2 regions of the Nonomuraea sp. AD125B genome follow, and region 2 is predicted to be linked to the other one. Evidence: riboswitches for the same ligand, from Rfam matches in the RefSeq annotation. Region 2 holds a riboswitch; the other holds the start of a gene.
What was found. A riboswitch is a leader RNA that binds a small molecule or an ion and turns the genes downstream of it on or off. The one in region 2 is predicted to bind thiamine pyrophosphate.
Positions count from the first base shown of each region.

Region 1 (3,626 bases), on a different contig from region 2:
ATCGGCGCGCCCAGGGGCATCACCGCCGCGCAGCCCGCCTGCTCCAGCCGCCGGGCCAGCGCCGGGTCGTCGCCGATGTACGGGAGCACCACGAACCCGTCGGCCACCAGTCGCTCGGCGGCGTCGAAGGTCTCGATGGGGTCGGGCAGCAGCGTCCGCTCGTCGGCGATGACCTCCAGCTTGACCCAGTTCGTGCCGAGCGCCTCCCTGGCCAGCCGGGCCGTCAGCACGGCGTCGCCCGCCGTGAAGCAGCCGGCCGTGTTGGGCAGCACCTTGATGTCGCGCTCGCGCAGCACGTCGAGCACCGAGCCGCGGGCGCGCGGGTCGAGCCGCCGCATGGCGACCGTGGTCAGCTCGGTGCCGGAGGCCGCCAGCGCCTGGTCCAGCACCTCCAGCGAGGGGGCGCCGCCGGTGCCCATGATGAGCCGGGAGGAGAACTTCTCCCCGGCGATGATCAGATCATCCACCCTGCACCGCCGTCAGCACCTCCACGCGGTCGCGCTCGCGCAGCGCCGTGGTCTCCCAGGCGCCGCGCGTGACCACCTCGTCGTTCAACGCCACGGCGACCCCGGTGGTCGCCGCGGTCAGGGCCCGTACGGCCTGCGCCACGGTCGTCCCGTCGGCGACCTCGTGCGTGGCCCCGTTGATCTGCACCATCATGCGATCTCTCCAAATCTCGCCGGCGAGCACAACGCCGCCAGCCCGCCCTCCTCGCCGCCCGCCTCCCCGGCCACCAGGGCCGCCGTCAGAGGCGCGAGCAGCACGCCGCCCCGGTGGTGTCCGGTGGCGAGCACCAGCCCGTCGCCGGCCGGCCCGACGATCGGCACGTTGTCCGGCGTGCCGGGGCGCAGGCCCGCCACCACGTCGGCCAGCTCCAGCTCGGTCACGCCGGGCACCAGCTCCCTGGCGTCGCGCAGCAGCTCGTACAGGCCGCCGGCGGTCACCCGGGTGTCGAAGCCCAGCTCCTCCTGGGTCGCGCCGACCACCAGCTCGCCGTCGCCCCGGGGGACGAGGTAGACGGGGGAGCCGTGCACGGAGCCGCGTACGCACCGGGTCAGCAGCGGCTGCGGCGAGCGCAGGCGCAGGATCTGCCCCTTGACCGGCCGCACCGGCACCCCGGCCAGCGCCGCGCTCCAGGCCCCGGCCGCCAGCACCACCGTCGTGGCGGGCAACTCGGCACCCCCCTCCAGCCGCACACCCGTCACCCGCCCCTCCGGCGCGTCCCCGTGCCGCGGCCCGGCCCCCCGCCCCTCCGGCGCGTCCCCGTGCCGCGGCCCGGCCCCCCGGCCCTCCGTCGCGTCCTCGCGCCGCCCGGCGACCCGGGCCGCCGGCCCGTCCTCGCGCAGCAGCGCGGTGACGCGGGCGCGGACGAGCGGCACCTCCCGCCGTTCCAGCGCGGCCAGCAGCGCCGCCGTCACCCGGCGCGGGTCCACCCAGGCGTCGCCGGCGGCCAGCAGGCCGCCGCGCACCGACGGCGCCAGCATCGGCTCCAGGCGGCGGCACTCGCGCCCGGTCAGCCGCTCCACCGGGAGCCCCAGCTTTTCCGTGAACGCGGCCAGCTCGTCCAGCGCCGCGAGGTCGTCGGCCCCGAACGCCACGTCGAGCGTGCCCTCCGCGCGCAGGTCCACCCCGCGCGCCCCCTCGGGCAGCCCCGCGTCGGCGGCCAGCTCAGCGGCGAAGGCCGGCCAGCGGCGCAGCGACGCCAGGCCCAGCCGCAACAGCGGCTCCTCGGTGTAGGTCACCTCGCTGACCGGCGCCAGCATGCCCGCCGCCGCGTGCGAGGCCCCGCCCGCGGGATCGGGATCGACCACGGTGACCGGCCGCCCCGCCCGCGCCAGCCGCCACGCGACCGACAGCCCGACGACCCCGCCGCCGACGATGACCTCCACCATGCGCTCCCTTCGCCGGCATGATCCGGATCAGGTGTCTTGCGGTCGAAGGCCCTGTGCAGCCTTCCTCTCAGCCCGGTCACGGCCGGACTCCCGCGCGTCTTACGCCCCCAGCCTACGACCTCGCCGGCGGCGCCAGGCACGCCCCCCTTCGCCGCCGGGCCCCGTACCCGTCTATGGTCTTGGTCGTGGACCATGTCGTGGTGGTGGGAGCGGGCCTGGCCGGCGTACGCACGGTCGAGGCGCTGCGCGGGCGCGGATTCGGCGGCAGGATCACCCTCGTCGGGCGGGAACGCCACCGCCCCTACGACCGTCCGCCCCTGACCAAGAGCGTGCTGCTCGGCGAGACCGACACCACGTTCGTCGACACCGACCTCGCCGCGCTGCGCGTCGCCTTCCGTCCCGGCGTGTCCGCGACCGCGCTGCGGCCGGGCGCCGTCGAGACCACCGAAGGCGAGCTGCGCTACGACGGCCTGGTCATCGCCACCGGCGCCGACCCGGTCCGGCTGCCCGGCGACGGCCCGCAGCACGTCCTGCGCACCCTCGACGACGCGCACGAGCTGCGCGCCGCGCTCGTGCCCGGCGCCCGCGTCGTGGTCGCCGGCGCGGGCTGGGTGGGGGCCGAGGTGGCCACGGCCGCCCGCCGGGCCGGCTGCGCGGTCACCGTGGTCGAGGCCGGTCCCGCGCCGCTCGCCACCGCCGTCGGCCCGGAGATCGGCGCCCGCACCGAACGCTGGTACGACGGCATCGACCTGCGGCTCGGCGCCATGGTCCACTCCGTCGAGGAGGGCGGCGTCGAGCTGGTCGGCGGCGAGTTCCTGGACGCGCACGTGGTCGTCGCCGGCATCGGCGTGCGCCCGGCCGTCCAGTGGCTTGCCGACGCCGACCTCGACCTGCACAACGGCGTCGTCGTGGACGAGCACCTGCGCGCCTCGCTGCCCGGCACGGTCGCGGTGGGCGACTGCGCCGCCTGGTGGTCGCGCCGCTTCCAGGACCGGCTGCGGGTCGAGCACTGGGACACCGCGCTCAACGCCCCCGAGGTCGCCGCCGCGAGCCTGCTCGGCGAGGACGCCGTCTACGACCCGGTGCCGTACTTCTGGTCGGAGCAGTTCGGGCACATGGTCCAGTACGCCGGTCATCACCCCGCGGGCGAGCGCCTGCTCTACCGCGGCGGCCCCGAGGGCAAGTGGTCCGCCGTCTGGCTGAGGGGCGACGACACCCTCGCCGCGGTGTTCGCCGTCGACCGGCCGCGCGACCTCGTCCAGGGCCGCCGCATCATCGGCGCGGGCTCCCGGCTGGACGCGGAACGCCTGGTAGATCCAGACGTCCCCCTACGGGATTGTGTTGTTTGAGCAAGCACGGCATGTGGTAGTTGTGGTTCCGTGACGCTTTCTGTTGCACAGATCGACCGGGAGACCGACCAGCTCGTCAGCGAGTGGCTCACGCTCCCCGAAGTGGCCCAGCGCCTGGAACTCCCGATCGGGCGGGCCAAGCAACTCCTCAAGGATCACAAGCTCCTCGGCGTACGCCGGGAGGGCAGCGGGTCCCCGCAGGTGCCCGCGGTGTTCCTCGACGGGAAGGACGTGATGAAGGGCCTGCCCGGCACCCTGACCGTGCTGCAGGACGCCGGCTACGACGACGCCGAGTCCCTGCGCTGGCTCTTCACCCCCGACGACTCGCTGCCAGGCTCGCCCATCGAGGCGATCAAGGCCGGCCGTCACACAGAGGTCAAGCGGC
Region 1 is NZ_JBGLOU010000009.1:232,589-236,214, reverse strand. Features, by position in the region: gene ACBR40_RS24750 (thiazole synthase) at 1-467, opposite strand, end outside; gene thiS (sulfur carrier protein ThiS) at 460-660, opposite strand; gene ACBR40_RS24740 (FAD-dependent oxidoreductase) at 657-1,892, opposite strand; TPP riboswitch at 1,880-1,996, opposite strand; gene ACBR40_RS24735 (NAD(P)/FAD-dependent oxidoreductase) at 2,078-3,241, shown strand; gene ACBR40_RS24730 (Rv2175c family DNA-binding protein) at 3,272-3,626, shown strand, end outside.
Region 1: it holds a riboswitch for thiamine pyrophosphate, as region 2 does, so the genes downstream of both, ACBR40_RS24740 (FAD-dependent oxidoreductase) here and ACBR40_RS33800 (TenA family protein) in region 2, are expected to answer to the same signal.

Region 2 (3,626 bases):
GCTGGACGAGCAGTTTGGCGAAGACGTCGTCGAGGCCGCCGGTCCGCGCCTGCGCGGGTGGCGCGGCGAGGACCGCGGCGGGGACCGTGGTGAGGAGCAGGCCGAGCGCGACGGCGATTCTACGCATACGCATGCGACGGATCTCCCTGTGCCGGGATCGGTTACGGCGCGCGCCGTCCCCCCGAGCCGCGCCGAACGCGAACGTAACCCGCCACCGGGCCGCTGAGAAGACCCACTGTCGCGGCGGATTCACGCCGTCTCAGGTCGCCTCGCGGCGGGCACGGGCACGCCGCTTCCCCTCGTGCATCGCCTGCACCCGCGCCACCGGGATCGTGTGCCCCTCTTCCACCAGGTCGGCGGGCAGGCGCTGCGGCCCGGGCATCTCCCCCGCCCACGGATCGCTCTTGTCGACCAGCGCCGCCGCCGTCCTGATGGTGAAGTCGCGCGGCGTCACCCGGTCCAGGTCCGGCCACGGCACGGGGAACGACACCGGCACGCCGGGCCGGATCCGCGGGCTGTAGGCGGCCACGACCGTCGCGCCGCCCGCCCGCGTGGAGTCGATGAAGACCTTGCCCGCGCGGTCCTCCCTGATGAACGCCGTCGTCGCGAGCCCCGGGTCCAGCCGCTCGGCGCGGGCCCCGATCGCGCGGGTGGCGGCGGCCAGGTCCTCCATCGGGACACCCGGCTCGACCGGCACGAACACGTGCACGCCCTTGGCCCCGCTGGTCTTCACCGCGCCCGCCAGCCCCGCGTCCGCCAGCGCCTGCCGCACCAGGAACGCCGCCCGCACGGCCAGCCCGAACGACTCCGCGCCCTCCGGCGGATCGAGGTCCAGCACCAGGTGGGTGAAGTGGTCGCCGGCGATCAGCGCCGGGTGGTACTCCACCGCCCGCTGGTTGCCGAACCAGATCAGCGTCCGCCGGTCGTTGCCCAGCGCGTACGTCACCTGCCGCCGCGAGGAGTCCGCCCACACCGAGACGCGCTCGATCCACGGAGGGGCGTACTTCGGCAGGTTCTTCTGCATGAAGGGCTCCTGCCCGGGGCGCACCCGGACGACCGAGAGCGCCCGGTCGCGCAGCACCGGCACCAGGCGGTCCGCGACCGCGTCGAGATAGTCGACCAGGTCGCGTTTGGTGGCCTCGGCCCCGTCGAACAACGGCTGGTCGAGATTGGTCAGCGTCACGCCCTCGCGGGTCTCCTCGCCGGTCACCCCGTCCACGATATCCGAACACCTGTTACAGTGATCGACTGACGCGGGGTGCCCGGCGATCCGGGCTGAGATCACACCCGTCGAACCTGATCTAGCTCGCACTAGCGAAGGGACGTCATGTTCTGCGATGACATGTGGCTGCGCACGGCCGACCTGATGACCGCGATCCACGGCCACCCGTTCAACGTCGCGCTCGGCGACGGCACCCTCGACGCCGACCGGTTCGCGTTCTACATCGTGCAGGACGCCCGCTACCTGGAGGCGTTCTCCAAGGCGCTCGCCACCGCCTCGGCGCGGGCCACCGACCTGGAGGAGGCGGCGTTCTTCGCGAGCAGCGCGCACACGGCGCTGGCCGCCGAGCGCCTGCTGCACGCCGGTTACGTGGCCGAGCTGGGCGCGGACGCGGCCGGGATCGCCACGTCGCCGACGTGCCTGGCGTACGCGTCCTACCTCCAGGCGACGGCGCTGGCGGCGCCGTACCCGGTGCTGGTGGCGGCCGTGCTGCCGTGCTTCTGGATCTACCAGGACGTGGGCACGGCGCTGCTGGGGCGGGCGGGCGACCTCGGCGGCCACCCGTACGGCAAGTGGATCTCCACCTACTCCGACCCGGAGTTCGCGGCGTCGGTGACCCGGGCCAGGGCCATCGCCGACCGGCTCGCCGAAGGCGCGGACGCCGGCACGCGGGCGGCGATGGAGCAGGCCTACCTGACGGCGGCGGCGTACGAGTGGATGTTCTGGGACAGCGCCTGGCGGCGCGAGGGCTGGCCCACGGACCGCTGGCTCCGCTAGGGGCCGGCGGGGCCGCGGGCGGCCATCGCCTCCTTCTCCTCGCGGGTGGCGATGAGGCCGGACGGCGCGAGCAGCTTCGACTCCTCGAACGGCTCCTCCGTGGTCGGCAGCGGCTCGCGCGCCCGGATCGCCGTGACCCACACGCGGACCGCGTCGAGGATCACGATGATGATCATGACGGCGAACAGCGCGGCCAGCACGCCGTCCACGGTGGAGTTGATGACGATCTGCCGCATCGCGTCCATCGACTTGGCGGGCGCGAGCACCTGCCCCTGGTCGATCGCGCTCTGGTAGCGGTCGCGCTGGGCGAAGAAGCCGAGCGTCGGGTCGGCGGAGAAGACCTTCTGGTAGCTCGCGGTCAGGGTGACCGCGGCGTCCCAGGCCAGCGGCACGCCCGTCACCCAGGCCCACTTGAGCCGCCCGCTCTTGATCAGCAGCGTGGTGGCGACGGTGAGCGCCACCGCCGCGAGGAGCTGGTTGGCGATGCCGAACAGCGGGAAGAGCTGGTTGATGCCGCCGAGCGGGTCGTTGACGCCCTGGTAGAGGAAGTAGCCCCAGGCCGCCACGACCACCGCGCTCGATCCCACGAGGCCCGGCCACCAGCTCACCCGCGCCATCGGCTTCCACAGGTTGCCGAGGGTGTCCTGGAGCATGAACCGGCCCACCCGGGTGCCGGCGTCCACGGTCGTGAGGATGAACAGCGCCTCGAACATGATCGCGAAGTGGTACCAGAACGCCTGGAGCGCGGCCCCGCCGAGGAAGCCGGAGAAGATCTGCGAGATGCCGACGGCCAGCGTCGGCGCCCCGCCGGTGCGCGCGATCAGCGTCTCCTCCTGCACGGCCGCCGCCGCGGCCTGGAGCTGCTCCGGCGTGATCGTGAAGCCCATGTTCGCGACGGCCTCGGAGGCCGACTGCACGGTGGCGCCGAGCACGCCGGCCGGGGCGTTCATCGCGAAGTAGAGGCCGGGCGACAGCACGCAGGCCGCCGTGATGGCCATGACCGCCACGAACGACTCCATGAGCATGGAGCCGTAGCCGATCATCCGGACCTGGGTCTCCTTCTGGATCAGCTTCGGCGTGGTGCCGGAGGAGATCAGCGCGTGGAACCCGGACAGCGCCCCGCAGGCGATGATGATGAACACGAACGGGAACAGCGAGCCCGCGAAGACCGGCCCCTTGCCGTTGAAGGCGAAGTCGGTGAAGGCGGTGGTGCGCAGCGGCGGCATGGTGACCGCGATGCCGATCGCGATCAGCACGATCGTCCCGATTTTCATGAACGTCGAGAGGTAGTCGCGCGGCGCGAGCAGCATCCACACCGGCAGCACCGCGGCGACGAACCCGTACGCGATGAGCCAGAGCGCGAGCGCCGACGGGCTCAGCGTGAAGAACGGCGCCCAGCTCGACCCCTGCACCCAGCCGCCCGCCACGATGGCGAGGACCAGCAGCGCGACCCCGATCACGGTCGTCTCGACGACCCGGCCCGGCCGCAGCACCCGCAGGTAGAAGCCCATGAACAGGGCGATCGGGATGGTCATCGCGATCGAGAAGACGCCCCACGGCGAGCGCGCGAGCGCGTTGACCACGACCAGCGCCAGCACCGCGAGCAGGATGATCATGATGGCGAACA
Region 2 is NZ_JBGLOU010000014.1:252,537-256,162, forward strand. Features, by position in the region: gene ACBR40_RS33790 (M28 family metallopeptidase) at 1-133, opposite strand, end outside; gene ACBR40_RS33795 (ATP-dependent DNA ligase) at 260-1,219, opposite strand; TPP riboswitch at 1,245-1,340, shown strand; gene ACBR40_RS33800 (TenA family protein) at 1,328-1,999, shown strand; gene ACBR40_RS33805 (carbon starvation CstA family protein) at 1,996-3,626, opposite strand, start outside.